2 regions of the Cupriavidus sp. SW-Y-13 genome follow, and region 1 is predicted to be linked to the other one. Evidence: predicted binding sites of a transcription regulator. Region 1 holds the regulator's gene; the other holds the start of a gene.
The links. The regulator FliA, encoded in region 1, starts transcription of late flagellar genes. The targets are predictions, from matches to a motif close to CTAAAGTTTNNNNNNNNNNNGCCGNTA.

Region 1 (21,330 bases):
TGGCACGTTCGTGATGCTGATGACGGGCGTCATCGGGCTCTGGACCCTGGGCGGCACGCTGGGCCGCAAGCTTAACGCCGTGATGCAGACGAGCCTGGCGTTCGAGCCGGCCACGGCGTTCGATACCAACCGGATGCTGTCGCAGTTCGGCATCGCCATTTTCGATGCGCTGCTGGCTTTCATGCCGCTGCTGCTGATGTTTGGCGTGGCCGCGCTGGTGGCGCCGATGGCGCTGGGCGGATGGATCTTCTCCACCAAGTCGTTCATGCCCGATTTCAAACGGCTCAACCCGCTGTCCGGGCTGGGCCGCCTGTTCTCGATGCATTCGCTGGTGGAACTCGCCAAGGCCATCGCCAAGTCCCTGCTGGTCGGTGGCGTCGGTGGCTGGATGGTCTGGCGCAAGCTGCCGGAAGCCATCGCGCTGATGAACGCGCCGGTCGAGGAAGCCATGCTGCACACGATGGAACTCGTGCTGTATGTGTGCGGCATCGTGGCCGGTTCCCTGCTGCTGGTGGTGGCGCTGGATGTGCCCTGGCAGCTATGGGAGTACTACAAGAAGCTCCGCATGACCAAGGAAGAGGTCAAGCAGGAGATGAAGGAAACCGATGGCGATCCGCACGTCAAGGCCCGTATCCGCCAGCAGCAGCGGGCCATGGCGCGTCGCCGGATGATGGCCGAGGTGCCGAAGGCGGACGTGGTGGTGACCAACCCCACCCACTTCGCCGTGGCACTGCGCTACGACGAAAAGGCGCGCTGGAATGCGCCGCGCGTCGTGGCAAAGGGCACTGACGAGGTGGCCGCCCGCATTCGCGAGCTGGCCGCCGAGCATCGCGTGCCGGTGTTGTCTGCTCCGCCGCTGGCGCGGGCGCTGCACCGTCACGTGGAACTGGGCCATGAAATCCCGGCGGGACTGTATACCGCCGTGGCTGAAATCCTGGCCTGGGTGTTTCAACTGAAGAACTGGCACTACAGCTATGGTCCGCAGCCCGACGCACCGTCGGATCTGGCTGTGCCCGATGAACTCGCCGTACCGGAAAGCCGCGCATGAACGCACTGACCAATCTTTTCAACCTGCCCGCGTTGATGCGCGGCGGCACCCAGATGAAGGCGATGGCAGGTCCGCTGCTGATCGTCATGATCCTCGGCATGATGATCCTGCCGCTGCCGCCGTTCATCCTGGACCTGCTGTTCACGTTCAACATCGCACTGGCCATCATGGTGCTGCTGGTGGGCATGTACACGCAGCGCCCGCTGGACTTTGCCGCGTTCCCGGCCGTGCTGCTGTTTTCCACGCTGCTGCGCCTGTCTCTGAACGTCGCATCCACGCGCGTGGTGCTGCTCGAAGGCCATACCGGTCCCGACGCCGCCGGCAAGGTGATCGAGGCGTTCGGCCACTTCCTGGTGGGCGGCAACTTCGCGGTCGGTATCGTGGTGTTCGCCATCCTGGTGGTGATCAACTTCATGGTGATTACCAAGGGTGCGGGGCGTATCGCGGAAGTTGGCGCGCGCTTCATGCTCGATGCCATGCCCGGCAAGCAGATGGCCATCGACGCCGACCTGAACGCCGGCCTGATCAATGAAGAAGGCGCGCGCAAGCGCCGTGCCGAAGTGGCGCAGGAATCGGACTTCTACGGTGCGATGGACGGTGCGTCGAAGTTCGTGCGCGGCGACGCCATCGCCGGCCTGCTGATCATGTTCATCAACGTGGCTGCCGGCATGGTGGTCGGCATGGTGCAGCACGACCTGGACTTCGGCACCGCCGTTCACAACTACACGCTGCTGACAATCGGTGATGGCCTTGTGGCACAGATCCCGGCACTGGTGATTTCCACGGCAGCCGGTGTGATCGTGTCGCGTGTGTCGAACGAGCAGGACGTGGGCCAGCAGCTGACGGGCCAGCTGTTCTCGAATCCGCGCGTGATGTACATCACCGCCGCGATCATCGGCCTGATGGGCCTGATCCCCGGCATGCCGCACTTCGCCTTCCTGGCACTGGCCGGCGGCCTGATCTGGCTGGGCCGCCATATGACCAAGCGCGAGGTCAAGGCTACGGAAACCAAGGCGAAGGAAGAGCGCAAGCCCGCCGTCGCAGCCGAAGCCGCGGAAGCCACGTGGGAAGACGTCACGATGGTGGACCCGCTCGGCATGGAAGTGGGCTACCGGCTGATCACGCTGGTGGATCGCGGGCAGAACGGCGAACTGCTGGGCCGTATCAAGAGCATCCGCAAGAAGATCGCACAGGACATCGGCTTCCTGGTGCCGGTGGTACACATTCGCGACAACCTCGAACTGAAGCCCAACGCCTACCGCATCACGCTCAAGGGCGTGGAAGTGGGCAGCGGCGAAGCGAATCCCGGCCAATGGATGGCGATCAATCCCGGTCAGGTCAGCGGCACGCTGCAAGGCGCGGCCACGCGCGATCCGGCGTTCGGCCTGCCGGCGGTGTGGATCGATGCCAACCTCAAGGAACAGGCGCAGGCATACGGCTACACGGTGGTGGATGCCAGCACCGTGGTGGCCACGCACCTGAATCACGTGATCCAGATGCACGCGTCGGAACTGCTGGGCCGTCAGGAAGTGCAATCGCTGCTGGACCGCATCGGCAAGGAAGCCCCGAAGCTGACCGAAGACCTGGTGCCGAAGACGATCTCGCTCACGGGTTTGCAGAAGGTGTTGCAGAACCTGCTGGACGAAGGCGTGGCGATCCGCGACATGCGCACCATCCTCGACGTGGTGGCCGAGCATGCACCGAAGGTCAGCGATCCATCCGAACTCACTACGCTCGTGCGCGTGGCACTGGGCCGTGCGATCACGCAGCAACTGTTCCCGAACAACGCGGACATGCAGGTCATCGGCCTGGATGCCGGGCTGGAGCGCGTGCTGACGCAGGCCATGACCAACGGCGGCGGCATCGAGCCGGGTCTGGCCGATGCGCTGCTGCAGCAGGCACAGGGCGCCGTGGTGCGCCAGGAACAGATGGGCTTCGATCCGGTGCTGCTGGTGCCGGCGCCGCTGCGGCCGCTGATGGCGCGCTTCCTGCGCCGCACGCTGCCGCAACTGAAAGTGCTGTCGCACGCCGAAGTACCGGACAACCGCAATATCCGTATCACCGCCATGATCGGCGGTGCAGCGTAAGGACTGAATCATGAGCGTGGCAAAGTTTGTGGCGGCCAATGGCCGCGAGGCGATGCGCAAGGTACGTGAGGCCATGGGCCCCGACGCCGTGGTGTTGTCGAACCGCAGCATCGAAGGCGGCGTGGAAATCGTGGCCATGCGCGACACCGACCTCGGCGCTGTCAGCGCCAGCGCGCAGATGTACGAACCCGTCGTGCCTGCCATCGCCACTGCGCCCTCGAAACTGCAGATGCTGCAGGCACTGCACGACGACCATGAGCCAGCCGTGCCCGGTTACGCACCGCTCGGCCTGCTGAATGCACCGTCGATGTCGCCGCTGCCTTCCCTGGCACCTGCAGCTTCGTCGATCACGCCGTCGCATCACGCGTTTGCCGCTACCGCTCCCACTGCCGCGCCCGAAGGTGCCGCGCTGGGCGATCTGCGTGGCGAACTCGCCTCGATGCGCTCGATGCTCGAACGGCAGTTTGCCGGCCTGGCACACCCCAGCGCACCGGGCGTGGCCGCTGGCGATCCGCTGCGCGAGTCGCTGTTCGAGTGGCTGATCAATGCAGGGTTTTCGGGCCAACTGTCGCGCACGCTGCTGGCACGCCTGCCGGTCGGTACGGATCGTCCTGCCGCGATGGCGTGGATTCGCGCGGAAATCGCCAGCAAGGTGCCCGTCCTCGAAAACGAGGATGCACTGTTCTCGCAAGGCGGCGTACTGGCCCTGATCGGTCCGACCGGTGTGGGCAAGACCACCACCACCGCCAAGCTGGCCGCGCGCTTTGTGCTGCGCAATGGCCCGCAAAGCCTGGCACTGCTGACGACCGACCGCTTCCGTATCGGCGCGCACGAACAACTGCGCATCTATGGCGACATCCTTGGCGTGCCCGTGCATGCCGTGAAGGATGCAGCGGACCTGCGCTTCGCGCTGTCGGCGATGAAGGACAAGCACCTCGTCATCATCGACACCGTGGGCATGAGCCAGCGCGACCGCAGCCTGTCCGATCAGATCGCGATGCTGGCTGGCGTGCAGACGCCGATGCAACGCGTGCTGCTGCTCAATGGCGCCGCGCATGGCGACACGCTCAACGAAGTGGTTCACGCCTATCGCAACGATGGCGCCGGGGCTGCCGGTGGTATCGATGGCTGCATCATCAGCAAGCTCGATGAAGCCACGCACCTCGGCTCCGTACTCGACGTGGTGATCCGTCACCGCCTGCCGGTGTACTACGCCTCGACGGGTCAGCGCGTGCCCGAACATCTGGAACTGGCACAGGCCGACGCACTCGTGGAGCGCGCCTTCCTGACGCCGCGCCGTGGCTCGCTGTTCAATGACGCCGATGTGGCGCGCCGTCAGGCCGCCAACGCAGAAGCCGCAGCCGCGCCGCGCCAGCCGGAACGCAGCGGTGCCGACGACATGCTGCGTTCGCTGACCGACAGCGCCAGTGCCGTAGGCGTCTGCGTGGAAGAACTGAACGCCGAACGTTATGGCTTCGAGCTGGCCCGCCAGCTCTGGCAGCAACGCACGGCAGGTGCCACGGCACTGCGTCCGATGGCCCAGCAGGTTCGACTGACGATGTGCCGCGAGGCGAGCCGCGCCTGCGACAAGTATGTGCTGGCCGTCACGCACAACGCCGCGCACGCCGTGGAAGGCCGCCGCGCCCCGCAGATGATGCAGCACACGCTGTGGCTCGCGGATCGCGATGGCCTGCCGCTCGCCAGCACCGTTGTGCCGGCCACGCGCGCACGTCAGTCGATCGCCGAAGCAGAAGCCGATGCGGATGCCGCTACCGTGCGCAGCACGCTGGCCGCTGCACGCACCATCGTCAATCTGGTGTCGTCGCTGCCCACGCCCGCCACGCTGGCGCGCTGGCAGCAACTGGGCGAGCGCTGGGTCGCCGGCACGCGCAAGACCACGCGCGTGATTGCCGATGGCCAGGCCAACAAGCTCGATACGATCGCCGACACGCTGACGTTCCATGCGATTGGCGATGTGGAGTTTCGTGAGCGCGATGCGGTGCATTGGCTGGCCCATGGCCTCGTCCGTATTCCGGACGGGCAGGTCCGTACCGCGGCACGCCAGCGCGGCGCGGGTGGCGAGGTCGGCAGCGAGGCATGCCTCGTGGTGTCGCGCCTGGTGGATCGCCAAAGCGGCGAGATGCTGTCCGTCGATTACCTGCTTTGCGATCCTGCACTGGCCGATGTGGCCGCGCAGGTCGCACGCTGGTCGCAATGGACGCTGGCTGCCGAAGAACAATTCCGCACGCTGCGCCACGCGATGGAACATTTCGCACAACCGGGCGATGACGATGCCGCGCTGTGCAATAGCATGGCCTCGCTGCAACTGGGCCTGACCACGCTGCGCCTGCAGCATTCGCCCACGCAGACCGCGCCCGCGTTCCTGTCGCGCCTCGCGGGCCGTGCCTCGGCACGCGTGAATGCGCCGGTGGCGGGCACCGTACTGAACGAAGGCATGGGCCGCCTGCTGGCGCTGCTCGACGTGCTTGAAAACTATCCGGGCCGCAACACCGCCTCGCCTTCGATGGTGGAAGCGGAGAAGGTGGAAGAGCCGGCCGAGGCTGCCATGTACGCGATGCGTGCGATGCAGTCCACCGAAGCCATGCCGCAGTTTGCGGCCGCAGGGGAGTAAGACTTGAATCCGATGGCTTCCGATCAGGCAGAAAGTCTGCGCCGGCTGCTGGCGCCCCGCGTCACGCGGCGGATTGCCGTAGTCGGTGCCGAACCCGGCGCCGGTACGACCACCGTGGCGTTGGGATTGGCTAACGCGTTGTCGATGCAGGGCGAACGCGTGCTGCTGGTCGATGAAGACACGTTCGGCGCACGCGCCACGCGGCTCGCGGGTGCATCGCCCACGGCCACGCTGGGTGACGTGATGGCAGGCCGCACGACGCTGGCCTCGGCCATCGGCACGCGCGCCGCCACGGGCATTGCCGTGCTGCCGGCCGGCGCGTTGCCGTCGGGCACGCGGCTCGATGACGCCGCAATGTCCGCGCAATGGCCCGACATGCGCACCGTGATCGTCGATGCACGCCGCGATGGCACGGGCGCGCTGTCACCGCTGGCTGCAGTTGCGCACAACATGGTGATCGTGATGCGGCCCGAGGCCAATTCGATCACCGCCGCGTATGCCTGCATCAAGCGGCTGCACCATGAATATGCATGCCGTCAGTTCCAGCTCGTCGTGAATCTTGCGGCGGCGGAAGGGACGGTCGTGGCCCTCGCGCGCAACCTGGCCCGTACGGCGAGCCAGTACCTGGGCGTGGAGGCCAGCCTGGCAGGGTATCTGCCGATGGATCCGCTGGTAGCGCGTGCGCTCCAGCTTGGACGGTGCGTGGTGGAGGCGTACCCCGCCGCTGCGGCCACCGGTGCGTTGCGGCACATCGCCGGTGGTACCGGCGCATGGCCGCTGCGCCACGAATCATCGCCCCAGGGCATGGCTTCGGCCGTGCCCGCGTGACACGCCAAGAACAAGAAGTCCCGACAAGACCCGAAACCGAAACTCAGCCAGCCAGTGGCCGCCATCGTCTCCGACGGCCCCGGCACACACAGACAGCATTTACCGAGAGTTCCACCATGTACACGATTCAGGGAAAGCTCGAGCAGGCGGACGTGGTCAAGTCACACGCGCCACTGGTGCGGCGCATCGCGCTGCAACTGGCGGCCAAACTGCCCGCCAGCGTACAGATCGACGACCTGATCCAGGCCGGCATGATCGGCCTGCTCGACGCCGCCAAGCGCTATGAAGACAACCACGGTGCGCGGTTCGAGACTTATGCCAGCCAGCGTATTCGCGGCGCCATGCTCGACGAGGTGCGCGCCAACGACTGGCAGTCGCGCAGCCTGCGGCAGTTCACGCGCAAGATCGAACGCACGCAGCGCCAGCTCGAACAGAAGCTCGGCCGTACACCGATCGATTCGGAAGTGGCCGCCGAGCTGGAGATGGCGCTCGACGAATACCAGGAGCTGCTCAACGAGGTCTATGGCTGCCAGTTGCTGCACTACGAGGATTTCGAGCGCTCGGGAGAAGAAGATTTCCTGGATCGCCACCTCGGCGTGACCGATGACGGTAACCCGCTCACCGTGCTGATGGAGTCCGGCATGCGCGATGCGCTGATCCGCGCCATCGACAAGCTGCCCGAACGGGAGAAGCTGGTGCTGTCGCTGTGCTACGACCAGGAACTGAACCTGCGCGAGATCGGCGCGGTGCTGGAGGTCACGGAATCGCGCGTGTGCCAGATCCGCAGCCAGGCCATCACGCGTCTGCGCAATCAACTGCGCGGCATGCTGTGATGCGCAGCGCCATGGTCAACCCCTGCATCGCTGCCGCGCTCTGCGCGGGCTTCGCACTGGCGGCTGCGCGCAGCGATGCGCAGACCGTGGCGCCGGTGTTCATGAAGGCCACGTACGAGCTTGCCGGATCGCGCTACGCGTGGACTGCCTCGGTGCAGGCGCCCCAGATCACGAATCGGGGCCAGCGCACGTTGTCGTCGCCCGTGATGCCGGTGGCCACCATGCCGCAGGCATCGGGACAGATCACGTCCGTGCGCTGGCGCTACAGTTTCACGCGCGTGCCGCCGGTCGACATGCAAGCCTACCTGTGCAACGCAGATCGATGCGTGCTGTTGCCGGGCGCCGAAGGCAAGACCGACGCCTTTGTGGGCGACAACGCCACCAAGGGTTTTGTCTTCGCGTATCGCGTGCCGGGTCAGGGCAGCCTTGCCCCGATGCTGCAGGGCCGCAGCAACGAAGTTACCGTCAGCTATCGCTGACTGTCAGCACTGCGCGCTCGATGGCACGTTTCGTGCGCCTTTCCGGCCACGCAACGTGCAGAGTGCGCGACACAGAACCCCGCAATTCCCTTCCTGTGTGACCCTGGCTACACGGCGAGCATGATCGCCGTGTAATTCCTACGCGCAAGTCTCGCCACGTTGCTCCCTCAGCCCATGAGCCTGAAAGGATCGACGATGGAAGAATTTAGCGACATCAAACTTTCGCGGCGCGAGTTCGTGATGGCCGGCGCGGCCTCGGTCTCGGCGGTTGCCGTACCGGCTGGCGCGGCCACGCCTTCCACACAGCGTACCACGGCGTCGATGACGCCTATGGCGGCAAACGTTTCGTTCGTGGTCAACGGGCAGCCCCGCTCGCTGCAACTCGACACGCGCACTACGCTGCTCGATGCCCTGCGCGAACATCTGCATCTCACGGGCACGAAGAAGGGCTGCGACCACGGACAGTGCGGCGCCTGCACGGTGATCGTCGATGGGCGGCGCATCAATGCCTGTCTGACGCTGGCCGTGATGCACGAAGGTGCGAAGGTGACGACCGTGGAGGGACTCGGCACGCCCACGCGCATGCATCCGATGCAGGTGGCCTTCGTGAAGCACGACGGCTATCAATGCGGCTATTGCACGCCAGGACAGATCTGCTCGGCCGTGGCCGTGCTCGATGAAATCCGCGCAGGTATTCCGAGTCATGTCAGTCCCGATCTCAACGCGCGGCCGCATGCATCGCCAGGCGAGATCCGCGAGCGGATGAGCGGCAATATCTGCCGCTGCGGCGCCTACTCCAATATCCTCGAAGCGATCACCGAAGTTGCAGGGAGCCAGTCATGAACCCCTTCACCTACGCGCGTGCGCATTCCCCCGCCGAGGCTGCGGCGGCAGCCATGCAATCGCCCGGTGCGCGCTTCATCGCGGGCGGCACCAATCTGCTGGACCTGATGAAACTCGGCATCGAGACGCCGACGCACCTGATCGACGTGAACGGTCTCGCGCTCGACAAGATCGAAGCGACGCCGCAAGGTGGATTGCGCATCGGCGCACTGGTGCGCAACACCGATCTGGCTGCCGATGCGCGAGTGCGACGCGACTACGGTGTGCTGTCGCGCGCGTTGCTCGCGGGGGCTTCGGGCCAGTTGCGCAACCGCGCCACCACGGCGGGTAATCTGCTGCAGCGCACGCGGTGCCCCTATTTCTACGATACCAACCAGCAGTGCAACAAACGCAATCCGGGTAGCGGATGCGCGGCGATTGGTGGCATCAGCCGCCAGCATGCAGTCATCGGCAGCAGCACGGCGTGCATTGCCACGCATCCCAGCGACATGGCCGTGGCGATGCGTGTGCTCGACGCGAGCGTGGAGACGGTGCAGCCCAACGGCGCACGCCGCGTGATTCCGATTGCGGACTTCCACAAGTTGCCGGGCAATACACCTCATATCGAAACGGTGCTGGAGCGCGGCGAACTGATTACCGCCGTCACGCTGCCGGCCCCGCTGGGCGGCACGCATGTCTATCGCAAGGTGCGGGATCGCGCATCGTATGCGTTTGCCCTGATCTCCGTGGCAGCCATCGTGCAGCGAGACGGCACGGGGCGCGTGGCGCTGGGCGGTGTGGCACACAAACCGTGGCGCGTGGAAGCCGCCGATGCGGAGATGGCGCACGGACCCACTGCGGTCACGCAACGATTGCTCGATGGCGCCACACCGACAACCGATAACGAGTTCAAGCTGCAGCTCGTGCGCCGTACGCTGGCTGCGGTGATGATGCAAGAGAAAGGAGCGAAGTCATGAAGTTCGACACTCCTGCTACCACCAATCCGATCGACCAGTTGCGTGTGGTCGGCCATCCCACCGACCGCATCGATGGCGCGCGCAAGACCACAGGCACCGCGCCGTATGCGTACGAACGTCACGACGTGGTGCCGAATCAGGCGTACGGCTACGTGCTCGGCGCAGGCATCGCCAAGGGCCGCATCGCATCGATGCAACTTGATGCCGCGCGTCGCGCACCGGGCGTACTCGCCATCGTGACAGCCGCCAATGCGGGCAAGCTGGGCAAGGGCGAGCGCAATGCGGCGAAGCTGCTGGGCGGTCCCGAGATCCAGCATTATCATCAGGCGATTGCACTGGTGGTGGCGGAGACATTCGAACAGGCCCGCGCGGCGGCCATGATGATTCGGGTGTCATACACGAAAGAATCCGGCAGCTACGATCTGGCTCACGCCTGCTGCTACGCCAAGCCGCCGTCGAAGGATCAGGAACCCGATACCGCCGTAGGTGATTTCGCAGGAGCCTTTGGCGCAGCGCCCGTGCAACTCGATGCGAAGTACACCACGCCGGACCAGTCGCACGCGATGATGGAGCCGCATGCGTCGATTGCCGCGTGGAATGGCAACCGGCTCACGCTGTGGACATCGAACCAGATGATCGCGTGGGCGCACAAGGATCTGGCTGAAACGCTGCGGGTGCCGAAGGAGAATGTGCAGGTCATCTCGCCGTTTATCGGCGGTGGCTTCGGCGGGAAACTGTTCGTGCGCGCGGAGGCGTTGCTGGCGGCGCTGGGTGCGCGCGCCGCGCGTCGTCCCGTGAAGGTGGCGCTGACGCGTCCGGTGATGGGCAACAACACCACGCACCGTCCGGCCACGATCCAGCGCATTCGCATCGGCGCCACGCGCGACGGCAAGATCACGGCCATCGGCCATGAAAGCTGGTCCGGCAACCTGGAGGGTGGCGATCCGGAAACGGCGGTCATGCAGACGCGTTTGCTGTATGCGGGCGCCAACCGCATGACCGCGATGCGGCTTGCCACACTCGATCTGCCCGAAGGCAACGCGATGCGTGCGCCGGGCGAGGCGCCGGGGATGATGGCGTTGGAAATCGCCATCGACGAAATGGCCGAGAAGCTTGGCATGGACCCTGTGCAGTTTCGCATCGTCAACGACACGCAGGTCGATCCCGAGAAGCCAGAGCGTCCGTTTTCGCAGCGTCGTTTTGTGGAATGCATGCAGCAGGGCGCCGAGCGCTTTGGATGGAATCGTCGCAACCCGAAACCAGGGTCGATGCGTGAAGGACGATGGATGATCGGCATGGGCGTGGCATCGGCATTCCGCAACAACCTGGTGATGAAATCCGCCGCGCGTGTGCGTATCGATCAGGGTGGTGCGGTGGTGGTGGAAACCGACATGACCGATATCGGCACGGGCACGTACACAATCATCGCGCAGACCGCTGCGGAGATGATGGGCGTGCCGCTCGAACAGGTGGTGGTGCGGCTCGGCGATTCATCGTTTCCGATATCGGCGGGATCGGGTGGACAGTGGGGCGCCAACAGTTCGACCGCGGGTGTGTATGCAGCATGCGACAAGCTGCGCCAGACGCTGGCACGGCGCGCAGGGTTCAACACCAATGACGTGACGTTCGAAGGTGGCCAGATCCGTGCAGGTGGCCGTAGCGTGCCGCTCGCGCAGTTCGCGGGTGTGTCCGCCGAAGACGCGATCGAGTTCGGCGACCTCGACAAGAAATATCAGCAATCCACCTTTGGCAGCCATTTCGTGGAGGTGGCCGTGGATATGGCCACAGCAGAGATCCGCGTGCAACGTATGCTGGCGGTCTGTGCGGCGGGGCGAATCCTCAATCCGAAATCCGCGCGCAGTCAGGTGATCGGCGCGATGACGATGGGCGTGGGCGCTGCATTGATGGAGGAACTTGCCGTGGACACGCGGCTTGGCTTCTTCGTCAATCATGACCTGGCGGGCTACGAAGTGCCTGTGCACGCCGATATTCCGCATCAGGAGGTGATTTTCCTGGATGAAACCGATCCGATCTCGTCGCCGATGAAAGCGAAGGGCGTGGGCGAGTTGGGTATCTGCGGCGTGGCTGCAGCAGTGGCGAACGCGGTGTACCACGCGACGGGTGTGAGGGTGCGGGATTATCCGGTGACGCTGGATAAGTTGCTGGCGGGGATGCCGGTGGTGGCATAAGTCACTCTCGCTCACCGCTGTCTTGCTCCCCTCTCCCATGAAGTGGGAGAGGGGCTGGGGGTGAGGGCATGGCAGTTCAAATTGCCGATGTCGTATCTTGAGGGCCTGTCAGTTTTTTTGTGTGCAGGACAGCTAGAGGCTTGCCGGTCGAATGGATTGGCAAGCCTGCATTCTCTCAGAGGTGCGGGTGGGTAAATCGGTCTTCGTACAACACTGCGAACTGATTCATGGCCGCCTTCCAGTCATGCGTTGCCATCCCCCATTTTCCAGTGATGTTGCGCAGGGCCAGCCACAACAGCTTGGTGGCAGCTTCGTCGCTGGGGAAGTGGCCTCGGGTCTTGATGATCTTGCGTAGCTGCGCGTTGATGCTTTCGATGGCATTCGTCGTGTAGATGATCTTGCGGATCGCCGGCGGGAATGCAAAGAATGGAATGACCTGATCCCAAGCCCGGCGCCAGGCAGCCGGGATCGGTGTGTACCGCTGTCCCCATTGCCCTTGCTCAAAGGCTGCCAACTCGGCCATGGCCGCTTCCGCGCTGGGCGCCGTGTAGATCGGTTTGAGCGCTGCGGCCACCGCCCGACGGTCCTTCCACCCTGCGTAGTCCAGGCTGCCCCGGATCAGATGCACGATGCAGGTCTGCAGCGTGGTGTTCGGGAATACGGCGTTTAACGCGGGCTCCATGCCCTTGAGGCCGTCGGTCACCGCAATCAGGATGTCCTGCGTGCCGCGCGTTTTAAGATCGTTGAAGACCTTCATCCAGAACTTGGCGCCCTCGGTGGTTTCGATCCATAGGCCAAGGATGTCGCGCGTCCCATCGGGCAAGACGCCGAGCGCCAGATAGACGGCCTTGTTGCGCACCACGCCGTCCTCGCGCATCTTGACCCGCAGGGCATCGAAGAACACCACCGGGTACATGATCTCGAGCGGACGGCCCTGCCATGCCGTGATCTCCTCCATCACCGAGTCGGTCACCGAGCTGATGAACTCGGGCGAAACCTCGGTGCCGTACTGCTCGACCAAAAACGCCTGAATCTCGCGAACCGTCATGCCGCGGGCGTACATGGCGATGATCTTGTCATCGAACCCCGTGAAGCGCCGCTCGTGCTTGGGGATCAAGATCGGAGCGAAGCTGCCATCCCGATCGCGCGGGATGTCCAGGCGCAGCGGCCCGTCCTCGGTCAGCACCGTCTTGGCACTCTTGCCGTTGCGCTGATTGGTTGTCTCTGCCGGGCGCTCGGTACCGGCTGGATAGCCCAGGTGATGGCCCAGTTCGGCACCCAGCGCACGCTCGATCAGCGCCTTCTTGAACGCCATGGCCGCATCCTGCACCGCCTCGGCGGTCATCGGGCCTTTGACGAACTGATCAATCAATTCCTTCGGGATGGCGGGCAATTCCCGCAATGGGGCTTTCGGTTTGCGTGGCATACATGCTCCTTAACGACATGTTATGCCCTACACACAAAATTCCTGACAGGCCCTAAACGCGACCGCTCCGCGAAGGTTTGCTCCCCTCTCCCGCAAGCGGGAGAGGGGCGGGGGAGAGGGCAGGCGGTGCAAACCGCGACGTGGTCGGCAAGCAGAGCCTCCGGCCCTCTCCCCCAACCCCTCTCCCACTTTGTGGGAGAGGGGAGCCAAAACCGGAGGAGAGGCCGCGTCAACGCCCCAACCGCTCCAACAACCCCTTCAACACTCCCTGTTCCTCCGCCGACAACCCTGCAGCAATCCGCGCGTCATGCGCACAAACTGCTGCGGTCACGTCCTCCAGCGTCTGCCTTCCTGCGTCAGTCAACGCCAGCCCATACGCGCGCCGATCCGTTGCCGATGGCAAACGCTCCACGAGTCCCATCGATTCCAGCGCATCCACCAGCAACACTGCACCGGAACGTGCGATGCCAAGGATCTGCGCGAGGTCGGTCAGCTTCAATGCCGCATTGCGGCCAATGATCTGCAACGCAGAAAAACGCGGGGGCGTGATGTTCCACGCAGCGAGCGATGAAACGAAATCTTCGTAGACGCGAATCTGCGCACGGCGGATCGCATATCCGATCAGTGAATCGAGCACGCCGTAGTCCACATCGGGGACATGCGGTTCGAAGTGGCCGGTGTCAGGGTCGGGGGCCAGCGTCTCGCGCGGTTTGCGGGAAATGGGCATGCGTCAGCGCACCATGAAGTAACGCAGTTCCACGCGATCGGGAAAGCGTGCGCCAGAGGCGACGAAGAGATGCTGCATGAGCCATCGATACTGCGGCGCTGCAGTTTCAAAGCGCGGCGCCGTGCGGAAGTAGATCTCGGCCGGATCGACCTGTTCGCCACGATTCAGGCGCGCGATGACCGAGGCATGGCCGCTGCGCACCCCTGCATTGACGATGTAGATGCGCGCACCGTCATGCGTCTCCAGCACGTAGCGTGCCTCGATGTCGGCGGTGGTGACATCATCGCCACCCGCATGCCGGATCAACTGGAAATCTGCGCCACCCGGCACGACATGCCCGTTGAGGCGCGGTCCGCGCACGGTACCCGACAGGATCGGGATCACGCGGCGCTGGCCCAGTGGCGTGACGCCAACCTCGGTAGGGGGCGCCACCTGCAAGCTGAAGTCTGCAATGTGCTCCAGCGTCGGCGTGGCGATATCCGGCGTCATTTGAGCAGCTTCCAGTTACCGTTCTCGATGGTGAGCAGCACACGTCCGCGCTGATCGAAGCCGAAGTGATCCTGCGCGGTGTAGTTGAGCACGCCATGCGATACCACGATGTTGCGCTCGCTTTCCAGCGCATCCTTCAACGCCTTGCGGAACTCCGGCGTACCCGGCTTCGCCTTCTTCAACGCCACCGGCACGATACGCTGCAACACGAGACCGGCATCGTATGGATGCGCGCCGAACTGCGTGCGCGTCTCGGGACCATATTGCTTCTCATAGCGTGTCACGTAGTCCATGCCCGGCTTCTTGACCTCGCTGCTCGCGGGCAGTTGCTCCGCCACGATCACGGGACCGGCCGGCAGGATCGCACCGTTCACGGCCTTGCCGCCGATGCGGATCAGGTCACGCGTGGCCGCGCCGTGCGTCTGGTAAATCGGCCCCGTATAGCCGCGCTCGCGCAACGTGGTGTGCGGCAGCGCGGCACCCGTGCCCGCACCGGCAATCAATACCGCATCGGCGCGCGCGGACATCAGCTTCAGCACTTGCGCGGTCACGCTGGTGTCCGACCGCGCGTAACGCTCGGCCGCAATGACGCGGATGCCGTTGGTTTCGGCGGCAGCGGTGAACTCCTTGAGCCAGGTCTCGCCATAGGCATCGGCAAAGCCAATGAACGCCACGGTCTTCACGCCATTGCCCTTGGCGGCAGTGGCCACCGCATCGGCCATCAGCCTGACCGGTTGCGCCAGGCGATACGTCCATGCGCCACGGCCCGGCTTCAGTTCGATGGGCGAGAACGCGAGCTGCACGGTCTGGCTCTCGTCGGCCACTTCGGAAATCGCGATCGAAGGCGCCACGGCCGACGATCCGAGGATGATGTCGACCTTGTCCTCGGAGACAAAGCGTCGCGCAATCTTCGTACCTTGTGTCGGGTCGGAGGCATCGTCCATGACGATGTAGCGGATCTTCTCGCCGCCGATGGTCTCGGGCAGGAACGGCATGGTGTTCTTCTGCGGAATGCCGAGCGAAGCCGATGGGCCGGTGGACGCAATGCTGACGCCAACGGTCACGTCGGCCAGGGCGGCACCGCTGACGATGCTCAATGCAGCGAGGGCAATGCAGGCACGGGGAATGCGGAACTGGGGCATGGTTGTCTCTCCGTTTCTTATGGGAATGAGCTAGGGGCGAGGCGTCTGCAACTGCTGCTGCCCAAAGCCTGCCAGCGTCTTGTAGCGCTGGGAGATGGCTTCAAGCTCGCTGCGTGGAATCACATCGTCGATATTGGAAAAGCCCTGCGGCGCGCGCACTTCGGCAAGCTGCATCACCTGCTCGGGACCGTTCATGCGATTGCGCAGCACGATGCCGGCGGTGCGCGGCAACCGCTCGGCCTCGTACTCACGCAGGGCATAGCCGATATCGCGCTCGCCCAGCAGACAATCCAGCAGATAGCGGGCATCGACGATGGCTTGCGCGCTGCCATTCGAGCCAATCGGATACATCGGATGCGCGGCGTCGCCAAGCAGCGTGACGCGGCCAAACGTCCAGCGCGGCAGCGGGTCCTTGTCGACCATCGGAAATTCGTAGATGGCTTCGGCGCCATCGATCAATGCGGGAATATCGATCCAGTCCCAGCGCCACTGTTCGAACGCGGCGCGGAACACGGACTTGTCGACTTCGCGGTTCCAGTCACTGCGCGGCGGCGAATCGGGATAGTCATCGGGCACGCGCAATTCGGCAATCCAGTTGATGCGCGAGCGACCCTGTGCGTGCAGGGGTGCAGAGATGGGATAGGCCACGAACTTCTGGTCCTGATGACCGGCCATGAACATCGAGCGGCCATCGAGATACGGTGCCGCATCGGTGGTGGCACGCCACAGCAAGCGACGCGAGAACTGCGGGGTATCGCCCGTGGGATAGAAGTGCCGCCGCACTGCGGAATGAATGCCGTCGGCACCGACCAGCACATCCGCCTCTGCTTCCACCAGCGCGTTGTCACTGCGACGGCGCAGCGTGAATTGGGCGGGCGCGTTCGATGTACCACCCGTGTCGACAATGGACTCCAGTGCATGCCCGGTATGCATGCGATCTGCACCAAGCCGCTCCAGCGCGGTCTGGTACAGCAGCATCTGGAATTCGCCACGATGCACGGAGAACTGCGGCCAGTCGTAACCCGCCGCACGCCCGCGCGGTTCATGCCAGATGCGTTGCCCGAGCTTGTTGTAGTAGGAGAGCGAAGACGTTTCGATGGCAATCTGCGCGAGCGCATCCTGCAGACCCAGCGCAGAGAGTTCGCGCACGGCATGGGGCAGCAGGTTGATGCCGACGCCAAGCGGACGCAATGACTCGCTGGCTTCATACACCTCGACATCGAGCCCATGGCGATGACAGAGCAGGGCGAGCGTCAGCCCGCCAATGCCGCCGCCGGCAATTGCAATCTTCATATGTCTCCTCCGCGATTTTGACCCGCAGATTCTTGATTAGCTCGCGGTGTGCGCCCCTCTCCCGCTTGCGGGAGAGGGGCGGGGTGAGGGCCGGCCGCGCAAATTGCGACGTGGTTGGCAAGCAGAACCTCCAGCCCTCACCCCCAACCCCTCTCCCAGGGGGAGAGGGGAGCAACTACCCTGCCGCTGAATTGTTCTACTGTATAACTAATTACTCGCGGAGAGAGTTAGCGATTTCCCTGACTGGCTGGCCGATATGTCACGCGCCCAGCAACGCACCGGCAATGCGCTCGGCGGTATTGATCGAATCGGTCAGTCCCAGATGTCCATGGCCCACGGCGAGCCAGAGGTGACGCTGACCCGGCGCCGCGCCAATCACCGGTACCGAGTCGGGCATGCAGGGGCGATGGCCCATCCACGTAGTCACGGGGCGACCATCGAGTCCATGGAATGTCTCGCGCGCAATGCGTTCGAGAATCGCGGATCGACGCGGATCGGGCGGACGTTTCAGTCCCGCAAACTCCACGGTGCCGCCCACGCGCAACCCACCTTCCATCGGCGTGACAAAGATCTTCTGATCGGTCAGCACGACCGTGCGCGAAACGATGTCGCGCGCGCCGGTGAACTGTACGTGATAGCCGCGCTGGCTTTCGAGATGCAGCCGCACGCCAAGCGGATCGAGCAGCTTGCGCGACCATGCACCGGCAGCCACCACCACATGATCAAAGGTGTGCGTACCCTTCGTACCCGTGACGGTCCAGCGTTCGCCATCGCGTTGCAGCGTTTGCACGTCGTCACGCAGGAAGTCTCCGCCACGGTTGATGAACGCGGCGGAAACGGCTTGCGTATAGCGCGCAGGGTTGAGGATCGTGGCGTGATCGGCCAGGTAGATGGCGGATTGATAGTGCGGCGCAACACCGGGTTCCAGCGCGTCGATGCACGCACGGTCGAGCCGCTCGAAACGGAATCCGAAGCGCTCACGCAACTGCCACGCCGCGTTGTCATCGGCCAGCGCCTGCGCATCGCGATACAGATGCAGATGGCCGCGCCGCAGGAAGAGTTCCGGCACGCCCACTTCGCGCGTGAGCGCCTCGTGCTTGTCGATGGACCCAGCGTGCAGCGCGGCGAGCGTGCTGGCCGCCTGCTCCACGCGATCCGGCGAAGCCGACAGCACGAAGCGTGTCAGCCACGACGCCGCCGCAGGCAGATAGCCGAGCCGCAAATGCAATGGGCTATCGGGATCGACCAGCATCTTCGGCACCGACGCCAAGACGCCGGGCATCGCCAGCGGCGCAATGGAACTGACGCTGATCGCGCCGGAGTTGCCAAAGCTGCAACCGCTGGCCGGCCCTTCGCGATCGATCAGCGTCACCGCAGCACCACGCTTTCGTAGCGTCAGCGCGATGCAACTGCCGACGATGCCGGCACCAATCACCGCGACACGCACGGCGGAACTTTCAGAGGAGGGAGTGGGAGCGCTCATGGCGCGAAACGGTACTGCCGATTGCGCCGCAGGGCAAGAGGGCGCGCCAGGATGGTGCATGCGCGAGTGTGTCACGCGCGATGGCGGCCGAGAAGAAAAAAGCGGGAGGTAGAAAAAATGTTGGCCCGCACAAGGCGGGCCAATCGACCTAGAGTCATCACCGGTATATACATCCGGGAGAGGACAGATTAGGGCAGTGATGCGATTGTGCATCAGTCGATCCCTCGTCGCAACGGTGCCAGATCAAACACGACAAAAAAACCCACGCGCCGCCAGCACTGACGGGGCGTGGGAAGCAGAGCACCCTGCGTGCCGAAACAGGGTCAGAAGGTGTGTTTGATGCCGACCATCGCGCCGAGCTGCGAGCCGCCGGCCACGGGTGAGGCGCCGGTGGATGCGCTGTCCACGGAGAGGGCGAGGTTGCCGTTGTTGTTGATGTAGCCGAGTGTCGAGTAGACAGAGGTGCGCTTGGAGAACGCGTAGCTGGCGCGGACGGCGCCGAGCCAGGCGCGGTCCGAGCTGTGGCGATAGTCGAGGTAGAACGCCTCGCCAGACAGCGTGATTTGCGGCGTGATGTCGTAGGCCAGCCCCGCGTAGTACATATTGCTGCGCGGTGTGGCGAGCGCGCCGTTGCGGCGGGCAAGTATGCCGGCGCCGACCTTGGCATGGCCGACGAGCATGTAGCCGCCGAGCGTGGCGCGATCATCCTTCAACTCGCTCGACGTCAGACCGCCGAATGCACCGGGGCCGCCGCGCAGGGAATCGTACGCGCCCAGAATGCCCCACCAGTTGGTTTCATAGCCGAGCATCGCCGACCATTCGCGGCACGCGGATTTGTCCGCGGCGTTCTCTCCGGCGCAGTTCGTGCCGGACGGGCTCGGTCCCGCGTTCACGCTATCGCGCCCGAAGCTGTAGGTGGCGCCCACCGTGAAGCCGCCGAATTTGCCCTTGTAGGCGATGGCGTTGTCTGCGCGTGCATTGGGCAGGTAGCTGTCGAGCGAACTGGAGCCGTAGGCGTTGGGTCCGAGGATGTCAGTGTCGAGCATGGCCCAGAACATCATCGTGTACTGGCGTCCCAGACTGACCTGTCCCCAGTTGCCGCTCAACCCTACCCATGCTTGCCGGCCGAACAGTCGTCCACCTTGGTTCGTCACGCCGCTGTCGGGCGCGAAGCCCGATTCGAGTACGAAATTGGCCTTGAGGCCGCTGCCCAGGTCCTCGGTGCCACGCAGGCCCCAGCGTGACGGTACGGTGCCGCTCAGGTTGGCCATCTTCACCACGGAATTGCTGGCCGTGCCGACGTGATTCAGATACTCGATGCCGGTATCCACGACGCCATAGAGCGTCACGGACTGGGCCTGTGCGATGGCGGGCAAGCCAAGCGCGATGGACAACGCCAGGTGGCGCAGTTTCATTTCTCTCTCCTCCGTTGATTTTTTTCTGGATGAATCGATCGGTTGCTACATGCCGCGCACCTTCAATTGCGCGTCCAGGCGCGGATATACGCGTCGTGCGTTGCCTTCGAAGATCAGATGGCGGTCTTCATCCGATAGCGCGGCATGCTCGACATAGCGGCGCGTGTCGTCGTAGTAGTGGCCGGTCTCGGGATCGATGCCACGCACCGCGCCAATCATTTCCGAGGCGAACAACACGTTGCGCACGGGAATCACGCGTGTCAGCAGATCGATGCCGGGCTGGTGATAGACGCAGGTATCGAAGAACACGTTGTTCAGCAAGTGATCCTGCAGCGGTGGCAGCTTGAGTTCCTGCGCCAGCCCACGGAAGCGGCCCCAGTGATACGGCACCGCGCCGCCGCCATGCGGAATCACGAACTTCAACGTGGGAAAGCGCTGGAACAGGTTGCTGGTCAGCACCTGCATGAACGCTGTGGTATCCGCGTTAAGGTAGTGCGCCCCCGTGGTGTGGAAGCACGCGTTGCAACTCGTGCTGACGTGGATCATCGCGGGCACGTCCAGCTCCACCATCTTTTCGTAGATCGGGAACCAGTGCGGGTCCGAGAGCGGTGGCGAGGTCCAGTGTCCGCCAGACGGATCGGGATTCAGGTTCACGCCGACGAATCCGTATTCACGCACGCAGCGCTCGAGTTCGGCCACGCATGTGCGCGTATCCACACCGGGCGACTGCGGCAGCATGGCCGCACCCACGAAATGCTTGGGATATAGCTGCGCCACGCGATGGCAGAGCATGTTGCAGATGGCCGCCCATGTGGCGCTGGTTTCTGCATTGCCGATGTGGTGTGCCATGAACGAGGCGCGCGGCGAAAAGATCGTCAGGTCCGCGCCGCGCTCGCGCATCAGACGTAGCTGGTTGCCTTCGATAGCGTCGCGCAGTTCATCGTCGGAGATGCGCAGGTCGTCGATGGAAGGCGCGAGCTCCGGCGCAGTCAGGCTGGCGATCTGGCGTTGGCGCCAGGCTTCGAGGGACGCAGGGGCCGTAGTGAAATGGCCGTGGCAATCGATGATCATGAACAGGTGTCAGTCAGGCCAGACGCTGGATGGCACCAGCACCTCGCCGCGCATGATGGGACGCGCCGTACGGACCAGCGCGCTGCGGAGAATCGCTCCGGGACGCGCCGGATCGGTTTCGAGTTCGACGGTGAAGGCGCCGGTGGGATGCTCCACGCCAATCGTATGGATCGGGCCGGCGTCGATCACGGCGACACCTTCGGCGACGGTGCCGGGCAACACGCATGCGGTGCCGACCGTGATTGCCGCCAGCACGCCAATCGCGTCGTGACAAACGCGAGGGATAAAACAGCGCGTGGAAAGGCTGCCGCCATCGCGCGGCGATGCGATCAGGCACATCTTGGGATAGTTCTTGCTGGCGACGTTGCCGAGTCCCATGGCCTCGCCCG
Region 2 (8,233 bases), 250 kb from region 1:
GCGTCGACATCGCGAAATTCCTAAATACTCTGAAATTCCTGCTTAGTTTCGAGTTACTGGATTTTGCGCAAATTGCAAGACGTAGGTACCGTTCCGCTACGCATTAGCTGCGCACAGAACACGGGAAGATCACGCAAACAAAACGGTGCAGTTCATAACCCTGCGCCGTTTTGCCTCAACCTGCCGCCGATCAGAACGTTTCCCAGTCACCCGCATCGGCCATGGCCGGCTTGGGCGCTGCGGCCGGACGGCGCGCGGTGGCCAGGATCGGTTCCTTGCGTTGATGCACGACCGGCGCGCGGGACGCAGCGGGCTTGGCGGGCTGGCGGGCCAGCACCGGCGCGGCGTCGGCCTTGCGCTGGACCGGCGGGCGGACCGCAGCCGGCACGGCCGCCGCGCGTTGAGGTGCGGCAGGCTTCTGGGCCGGACGCAGTTTCGTTGCCGCGGGCGCAGCCGGTGCGGTCCGTGCGACGGGGGCCGGTTTTGCTACCGTTTTGCGCGGGGCGGGCAGCGCCCGTGCGGTCTTGGCCGGCGGCAGCGATTTCACCGGTGCGACATATTGCTCTACGTGGTGTGCGGCATGACGCGCGCCCTGCCCCGGCTGGCCCAGTTCGAAGCGCGCGGCTTCGCTGACCAGACCACCGGCCTGCTGCAGCAGGCTTTCGGCGGCGGCGCTGGCTTCCTCCACCAGCGCGGCGTTCTGCTGCGTCACGCTTTCCATCTGCGTGATAGCCAAACTGACCTGTTCGATGCCGGCGGTCTGCTCTTCGCTGGCCGCCGAGATTTCGCCCATGATGTCCGTCACGCGACGCACCGCGCCCACGATGTCGTCCATCGTCTTGCCCGCCACTTCCACCTGCTTCGCGCCGTCCTGCACCTGACGCACGGAACCGTTGATCAGTTCGCCGATTTCCTTGGCTGCCGACGACGAGCGCTGCGCCAGGCTGCGCACTTCGGCTGCCACCACGCTGAACCCCCGGCCCTGCTCACCGGCGCGCGCAGCTTCCACCGCCGCGTTCAGCGCCAGGATGTTGGTCTGGAAGGCGATGCCTTCGATCACGCCGATGATTTCCGCCACGCGCGCTGACGACTTCGAAATGCCTTCCATCGTATCCACCACGCCGCGCACCACGCGGCCGCCTTCCGTGGCCACGTCCGACGCGTTGACCGCCAGCTGGTTGGCCTGCCGTGCGTTCTCGGCGTTCTGGCGCACCGTCGAGGTCAGTTGCTCCATCGAGGCGGCGGTCTGTTCGAGCGATGCGGCCTGCTCTTCCGTGCGTTGCGACAGATCGGTGTTGCCGGTGGCAATCTCGCGCGCCGCCGTGTCGATCGAGCCGGCGGCCTGCTGGATACCGCGCACGAGCGCGCCCAATTGTCCGAAGGCGCGTTCCAGGGCGCCCAGCATGCGGCCCATCTCGTCGTGAGTGCGGATTTCGATGATGTGGCCGAGCTGGCCTTGCTCCAGTGCTTCGGCAGCGTCCAGCGCCTGTGCGGCGGGGCGCGTTACCGAGCGTGCCAGCGCCACGCCGAGCAGCGTAGCGATGATGGCCGCAGCCACGGACAGGCCGACCAGCAGGTTGCGCGTGAATTCGTACTGGTTCGTGGCGTCCTCCACGGCGTCAGCCGCCAGCTTGCGGCCCAGGTCGGCGAAGGCGTCGAGTTTTTCGAAATAGGCGCCTTGGGCCAGGGGCAGCGTCAACACCAGCGCCGTACGCGCAGCCGGGAAATCCCCCGCGCGCAGTTGGGCCAGCAATTGGTCGAGCTGTTCGTTATAGGCGCCGCGTGCCTGCGTCAAGGCATCGAATGCAGCGGTCGATTGCGCGCTGCCGGAGGCGCGCATGGCTTTGCCCAGGCTATCGAGCGTGGCGCCGATCTGCTCGCGCAGCTTGACGATCTTCTCGGCATTCTGCGCAGCCATGGCGCTGTCTTCGGTCAGCGATGCGTCACGCAGCATCACGCCGATCATCAGCGCGCGCTCCTTGGCCAGCTTCAGATCCAGCACGCGCACCAGGCGCTGCTCCACAGCGGTGTGCAGCACGTCGTTCATGGCGCCGAGCGACCTGACACCTACCGCAGCCACGGCGGCCAGCAGCAGCACAACCACGCAGAACGCCAGCGACATCCGCGCGCCAATCCCCATTTTTCGCAAGCCCATCACTTCGTACCCTTTGTCCGGTTTTTTGTTCGGTCGAGCGGTATCCACCCGTGTCCGGGTGTCGCACAGCCGGGTATCGGCGGGCGTTTTGACGGTCTTGAGCGAAAAAACGAATTGAGGGGAAAAGTCGCTGCTCTTCCCCTGATTGGGGACGCAGCCGGTGGCGTCTAATCTGTCCCGTGCATCCCGATCCGCCGAAACCGGCGGGCGCCGGCAGGAATCGCGGCCAAGGACGCGGGCTCAAAAAAAAAAGAAGCCCACGCGCGGGGTGCTCGTAGGCTTTCAGGACTGCTTTGCAAAAAGGAGCCGGCTGTACCCGGCCCGAACCCGGAATATAAACCCGCTTACATGAGGTGTAAATCCTGTTTCTATCAGGGTTTACCCCTGTGGCGGGTGTAACGAGCGATGCAAATCTTTGCCAAAAGTGACGGCGAAGGTTACTTTTGGCCTTGTCGGCAGATAACGGACGATTGCCGGAAACCTTTAGCTGGCGCGGGTTTCACGGACTGCGCATGGTGTGCCTAGCCCATGACAAACAAAAGTGCTACATCAACCACAAATCGTTGGCAACGCTTAAAGTAGAACTATTCCTCTATGCGGGCTAGCATCATCGATTCGTCAATGGTTGTAAAACTTTGTTACTCTCCGGCCTGAAGTATTCCCCTTCTCTCCTGGCTGCGGCGGCATGGCACGCGGGCTGGGCAGCGTTCTCCACTATCCTGAAGAGACTGTCCTCCCCGCCGATGCGGATCCGCCTCCGCCCCGGTTCCGAGAGCGAATGTTTCAATTCTCGCCGCGATCGGGCTGTCATATCCGTCACTTTTAGTGCGACATCCACCAGAACAACCGATCACCGGACCGTTGTCAGCCGACAGATCCCTCGCGGGCTCTTCCGGAGAAGTTGTGAAGAAGGAAATCAAGGCTCCCCGTCCCAGCCGCAAGCTGCAGCAACTGCAGTTTGCCGCGCACAGTGCCAGCCGCCTCGCAGTCATCGTCCACCTGTCGAATGGCACGCGGCTGAATGGCGTCGTGCTGGCCTCGGACAACTACATGATCCTGCTGGGACGCGACGAGCGCGATGCCTCGCCCACGCTCATCTACAAGCGCGCCATCACGGTGGTCACGCCGTCGCACGCGCCCGAACTGGCCACGGACGTGCTGGATGCCGAAGCCTCGCCGGATTTCGTGCGCCTGTACATCCCACGCACCCGCAAGCGCCGCTGATCCGGCCAACCCTGCTGACGCAGCGGGGTGCGGGCCAGGCGCCCGCCGCTGCACCTATATATATAGGCACGCCGTCCGCACGGACGCGCCTCCACAAGACGCCAGCCATAGCACAACCGGCTGCGCCCGCAACTCCCTCACAAGTCACTCTAAAGTCTTCCCCCCCTCGGTCGATAACCTTTGCAACGGAGGCACTCTACGCCCTGCAACGCAGGCAGCCAACGTTACGGCAACTGCCGGAATGCCTACAACATTGCAAATAGGAGTCGTACCATGGCGCAAGTCATCAATACCAACATTCTGTCGCTGCAAACGCAGAGCAACCTGAACACGTCGCAATCGTCGCTGAACAGCGCGATTCAACGCCTGTCGTCGGGTCTGCGCATCAACAGCGCCAAGGACGATGCAGCTGGCCAAGCCATTGCCAACCGTTTCACGGCAAACATCAAGGGCCTGACGCAAGCATCGCGTAACGCCAACGACGGCATCTCGATCGCTCAAACGACCGAAGGCGCGCTGAGCGAAGTCAACAACAACCTGCAACGTATCCGTGAACTGGGCGTGCAAGCTGCCACGGGCACGAACTCGGGTTCGGACCTGAAGTCGATCCAGGACGAAATCAAGCAACGTCTGTCGGAAATCGACCGCGTGTCGGCACAAACCCAGTTCAACGGCGTGAAGGTCCTGGCCAAGGACCAAAACATGTCGATCCAGGTTGGCGCCAACGACAGCGAAACCATCAGCATCGCGCTGAAGGAAATCACCTCGAAGACCCTGGGCGTTGCTGGCTTCAGCGTTGCCGGCCCGCAAGGCGCAACGGCTTCGATCGGTTCGGCAGCTGCTCAAACGGCTCTGGGTTCCTCCACCCCGGTGACGGCTGCTTCGGCAACCGGCGTGGTCGCCGCTGACATCCAGCGCGCTCTGGGCCTGAACACTTCGGCAGCTATCAACTCGCAAAGCGTTGTTGCTGATTCGAAGGGCAACTGGTTCGTGCAAGTGTCGATGACCGGCCTGACCGCCGCCGACAACGACGCCCTGGCTTCGAAGGGTTTCGCCGGCAACGGTACCGCCACGTCCACGACGATGTTCATCGCCGTCAAGCCGACCGACGGTTCGGTGTCGGGTTCGACGGTTGGCTTCACGCTGAAGGGCTCGACGCTGCAAGCTTCGGACTTCCAGCAAGCTGCTACGACCGACCCGCTGAAGACGCTGGACACGGCCCTGGCATCGGTTGACAACCTGCGTTCGAGCCTCGGTGCTGTGCAAAACCGCTTCGAGTCGACGATCAACAACCTGAGCACGACGATCAACAACCTGTCGGCTTCGCGTTCGCGCATCGAAGACGCTGACTACGCAACGGAAGTGTCGAACATGACCCGCGCGCAGATCCTGCAACAAGCTGGTACCTCGGTGCTGGCCCAGGCAAACTCGACCACGCAAAACGTGATGTCGCTGCTGCGTTAATCGTAGCGCCGCAAGAAGGCCGGGCCGCAAGGCCCGGCTTTTTTGCTGGAGTGTTTCGCAGGCGGACCGCCGCCTGCAAAGCATTTCAACCGCATCACCGATCCTGCATCACCGCACGGAGCTGAACATGGCGTACTCCTCAACCGTTTCCCTGACGGCGGCACGCGTCACCGCCGACCTCGCGCTCCCCGGCGCCGCCCAGGCCATGCCTGCCGCGGCGTCTTCGGTCGTCCCCGCGCCCTATGCGGCTGCGGCCTCCGCGGACACGGGTGTGGAATTGCCCGCCGGCACGTCCCCTGACATGGCGGCGGCGGTAGGCGAGTTGATGGACGTGCTCAAGACCACGTCGATCGGCGTGCGGTTCGAGATCGACCAGGACACCAACCGCGTGATCACCAAGGTGGTGGACAAGGAAACCGGCGAGCTGATCCGCCAGTTGCCGAGCGAGGAGGTGCTGCGCTTCGCGCATGTCATCGACAAGCTCCAGGGGCTGTTCGTCAGCCAGAAAGCCTGACGAACCCCGCTTGCAAGTCTCAAGCCCAAATCAGTTGAAGTCATAACAACAGGTAAAAGAACATGGCAATCTCCTCCATCGGCGTCGGCTCCAACCTCGAACTTGGCGATCTGCTCGACAAGATCGAGGCCAACGAAAAAACCCAGCTCACCGCCATCGACAACCAGGCCAAGAGCTTCCAGGCCAAGCTGTCGGGTTACGGCACGATCAAGAGCGTGCTCGATGCGTACTCGGCCGCTGCCAAGACGCTGGCCACCGCTTCCACCTTTGCTGCGGTCAAGCCCTATGTGACCAGCGAAAGCGTGCTGACCGCCGCCGCCAACTCCACCGCCGTGGCCGGCACCTACACCGTCAACGTCACCTCGGTGGCTGCCTCGCAGAGCCTGGTGTCGAAGGGTGTTGCGGACCAGAAGGCCGCCATCGGCGGCGGCACCATCACGATCGATCTTGGTGCCGACATGGCCACGGGCGGCGCAGCGTCGTCCACCAAGACCGTGACGCTGGGTTCGGACACGTCGCTGGAAGGCATCCGCGACGCGATCAACAAGGCCGATGCGGGCGTCACCGCCAGCATCGTCAACGATGGCAGCGGCACGCCTTACCACATCGTGCTGACGTCCGAGAAGACCGGTACGAAGTCGCAGATGAAGATCACCGCGAGCGATGCCGCCGTGGGCGACATCGTCAACTTCGATCCGACGCAGGCCACGCAGCCCAACGGCGTGAAGGAAGCGGTCAAGGCCGCCGACGCCAAGCTGAACCTCAACGGCCTGGACATCGTCAGCCAGAGCAACACCGTGGAGGAAGCCGCACAGGGCCTGACGCTGACCATCAAGTCCACGGGCACCACGAACATGTCCGTGACCCGCGACGACACCGCGATCACCGCCGCCGTGAACGGCTTCGTCACCGCCTACAACAACGTGCTGTCGGCCGCCAAGACGCTGACCGCCTTCGACACCGAAGCGGGCACCAAGGCGGCGCTGAACGGCGACAACACGCTGCGCAACATCCTGGCCAGCATGCGTTCGATGCTGAACACGTCGGTCCCGAACGGCGCCGGCGGCTCCAACACGCTGTCGGACCTCGGCATCGAGTTCAATGTCGGCACCGACAACGCCGGCAAGCTGGAAGTCGACGATGACAAGCTGAAGAAGGTCCTGGCCAACAACTTCAAGGACCTGACCTCGTTCTTCACGGGCAGCGAAGGCGTCACCGGCATGGGCAAGACCATCACCAACTACGTGGACGGCCTGAACGCCACGGGCGGTGCGCTGGATGCAGTCACCACCGGTCTCACGGACACCCTGAAGGGCCTGGAAGACAAGTACACCGACACCTCGGACCGCATCGACGTGGTGATGGAGCGCTACCGCAAGCAGTTCACGGCGCTGGACGTGCTGGTGTCGCAGATGAACCAGACCAAGACGTACCTGACGCAGCAGTTCGCGGCAATGAACAACACCAGCAACAAGTAAAACGCAGTACGTCACGGAGAAGTTGCCATGTTCGCGCGCCAAGGAATCAACGCCTATGCCCAGGTCGGCGTACAGACCGGGGTCATGAGTGCCAGCCCGCACAAGTTGATCGTCATGCTGTACGACGGCGCGCGCTCGGCGATTGCCAAGGCCAAGTTCCATCTGGAGAACAACGAGCTGGAAGCGCGTGGCAACGCCATCTCGAAGGCCATCAACATCATCGACAACGGGCTGCGTGCGGTGCTGGACCACGAGGCGGGCGGAGAAATTTCCGCCAACCTCGACTCGCTTTATGACTACATGACGCGTCGCCTGATGCTGGCCAACCTGCACAGCGACGTGGAAAAGCTGAACGAAGTGGACACGCTGCTGGAGAACCTCTCCACGGCGTGGGCCGCGATCGATCCGGCAGCTCCCGCCGACGCAGAGCAGGCGTCGCCGGCGGGGGACGCACAACCCGCCCTGCAGGACTCATGATGATGTTTTCCATGTCCCCCATCGTCAGAAGCTACGAAGAGCTTCTGGTGCTGTCCGAGCAGATGTTCGAGGCAGCCCGCGCATCGAACTGGGATGCACTCACCGATCTGCAGACCGTCTATATGGCCGAGGTGGAACGCCTTCGCCAGCTGGACCACAATGCACCGTTCACGGACGCGGAGCGCCTGCGCCGCTTCCAGTTGCTGGAACGCATCCTGGCGTACGATGCCCGGATCCGCGACCTGACCCACCCGCGCCTGGCCGAACTGGGCGCGCTGATGAGCAACTCGCGCCGCAAGCTCGAACTGTCCGCAGCGTACGGCGCCTGAGCATCAAGCTGCCGCACCCCCTGCCCTCCTGCCTCGTGCGGGAGGGATCATCGGAACGGCTAGCCCCGCAGCGGATCGCCTCGTAACATCACGCGCCCGCCGACCATCGCCGCCCTCGCTACCCCGCGCCCATGACCGGCATCCAGATCCCAACCTCGCTGATCCCGCATTCGTCTCCGGACCCGCAACTGTCCAGGCCCGCACTCGCCGTGGACAAGCTCGCCGCGCTGATGCCGGTACAGGACGTGTCGCAGGGCGACGTGCAGTCGTCCACCGGCGAGACCGTCCAGGCTCGCCAGCCCGGCACGCTGCTGGCGGGCATGGTCGATCCGCGCCTGCAGGGACGCAACCTTTCCACGCGGGAGACGCTGAGCTTTGCCGCCCGTGCCATCTTGGAGCTGTTCGACGATGCCGAGCCGCAGCCGCTGCGCGCCGGTGCGCCGCTGATGGCCGGGCCGCCCGCGGACGCCGAAGGCACGGCCACGCTCTCGACCGCGCTCGCAAAGCTGGTGGACCAGAGCGGGATGTTCTACGAATCGCACCTCGCGCAGTGGGTGGGCGGCCAACGTCCGCTTTCCTCGCTGCTGCAGGA

Region 2: a site for FliA is predicted at 3,529-3,555, ahead of GA566_RS23360 (FliC/FljB family flagellin). Genes of this name have one in related genera too.

What each region holds. Positions count from the first base shown of each region.
Region 1 covers NZ_WHLX01000002.1:1,987,701-2,009,030, reverse strand. The annotation lists gene flhB (flagellar biosynthesis protein FlhB) at 1-1,048, shown strand, start outside; gene flhA (flagellar biosynthesis protein FlhA) at 1,045-3,135, shown strand; gene flhF (flagellar biosynthesis protein FlhF) at 3,146-5,767, shown strand; gene GA566_RS24475 (P-loop NTPase) at 5,780-6,595, shown strand; gene GA566_RS24470 (RNA polymerase sigma factor FliA) at 6,712-7,428, shown strand; gene GA566_RS24465 (flagellar protein FlhE) at 7,428-7,907, shown strand; gene paoA (aldehyde dehydrogenase iron-sulfur subunit PaoA) at 8,103-8,750, shown strand; gene GA566_RS24455 (xanthine dehydrogenase family protein subunit M) at 8,747-9,706, shown strand; gene paoC (aldehyde oxidoreductase molybdenum-binding subunit PaoC) at 9,703-11,895, shown strand; gene GA566_RS24445 (IS256 family transposase) at 12,071-13,321, opposite strand; gene GA566_RS24440 (MarR family winged helix-turn-helix transcriptional regulator) at 13,551-14,048, opposite strand; gene GA566_RS24435 (DUF3237 domain-containing protein) at 14,052-14,537, opposite strand; gene GA566_RS24430 (ABC transporter substrate-binding protein) at 14,534-15,679, opposite strand; gene GA566_RS24425 (flavin-dependent oxidoreductase) at 15,710-16,972, opposite strand; gene GA566_RS24420 (FAD-binding oxidoreductase) at 17,232-18,455, opposite strand; gene GA566_RS24415 (porin) at 18,779-19,870, opposite strand; gene GA566_RS24410 (amidohydrolase family protein) at 19,916-20,941, opposite strand; gene GA566_RS24405 (4-oxalomesaconate tautomerase) at 20,951-21,330, opposite strand, start outside.
Region 2 covers NZ_WHLX01000002.1:1,749,242-1,757,474, forward strand. The annotation lists gene GA566_RS23350 (methyl-accepting chemotaxis protein) at 191-2,155, opposite strand; gene GA566_RS23355 (RNA chaperone Hfq) at 3,059-3,379, shown strand; gene GA566_RS23360 (FliC/FljB family flagellin) at 3,653-4,843, shown strand; gene GA566_RS23365 (flagellar protein FlaG) at 4,971-5,357, shown strand; gene fliD (flagellar filament capping protein FliD) at 5,420-6,835, shown strand; gene fliS (flagellar export chaperone FliS) at 6,863-7,312, shown strand; gene GA566_RS23380 (flagellar protein FliT) at 7,315-7,641, shown strand; gene GA566_RS23385 (flagellar hook-length control protein FliK) at 7,773-8,233, shown strand, end outside.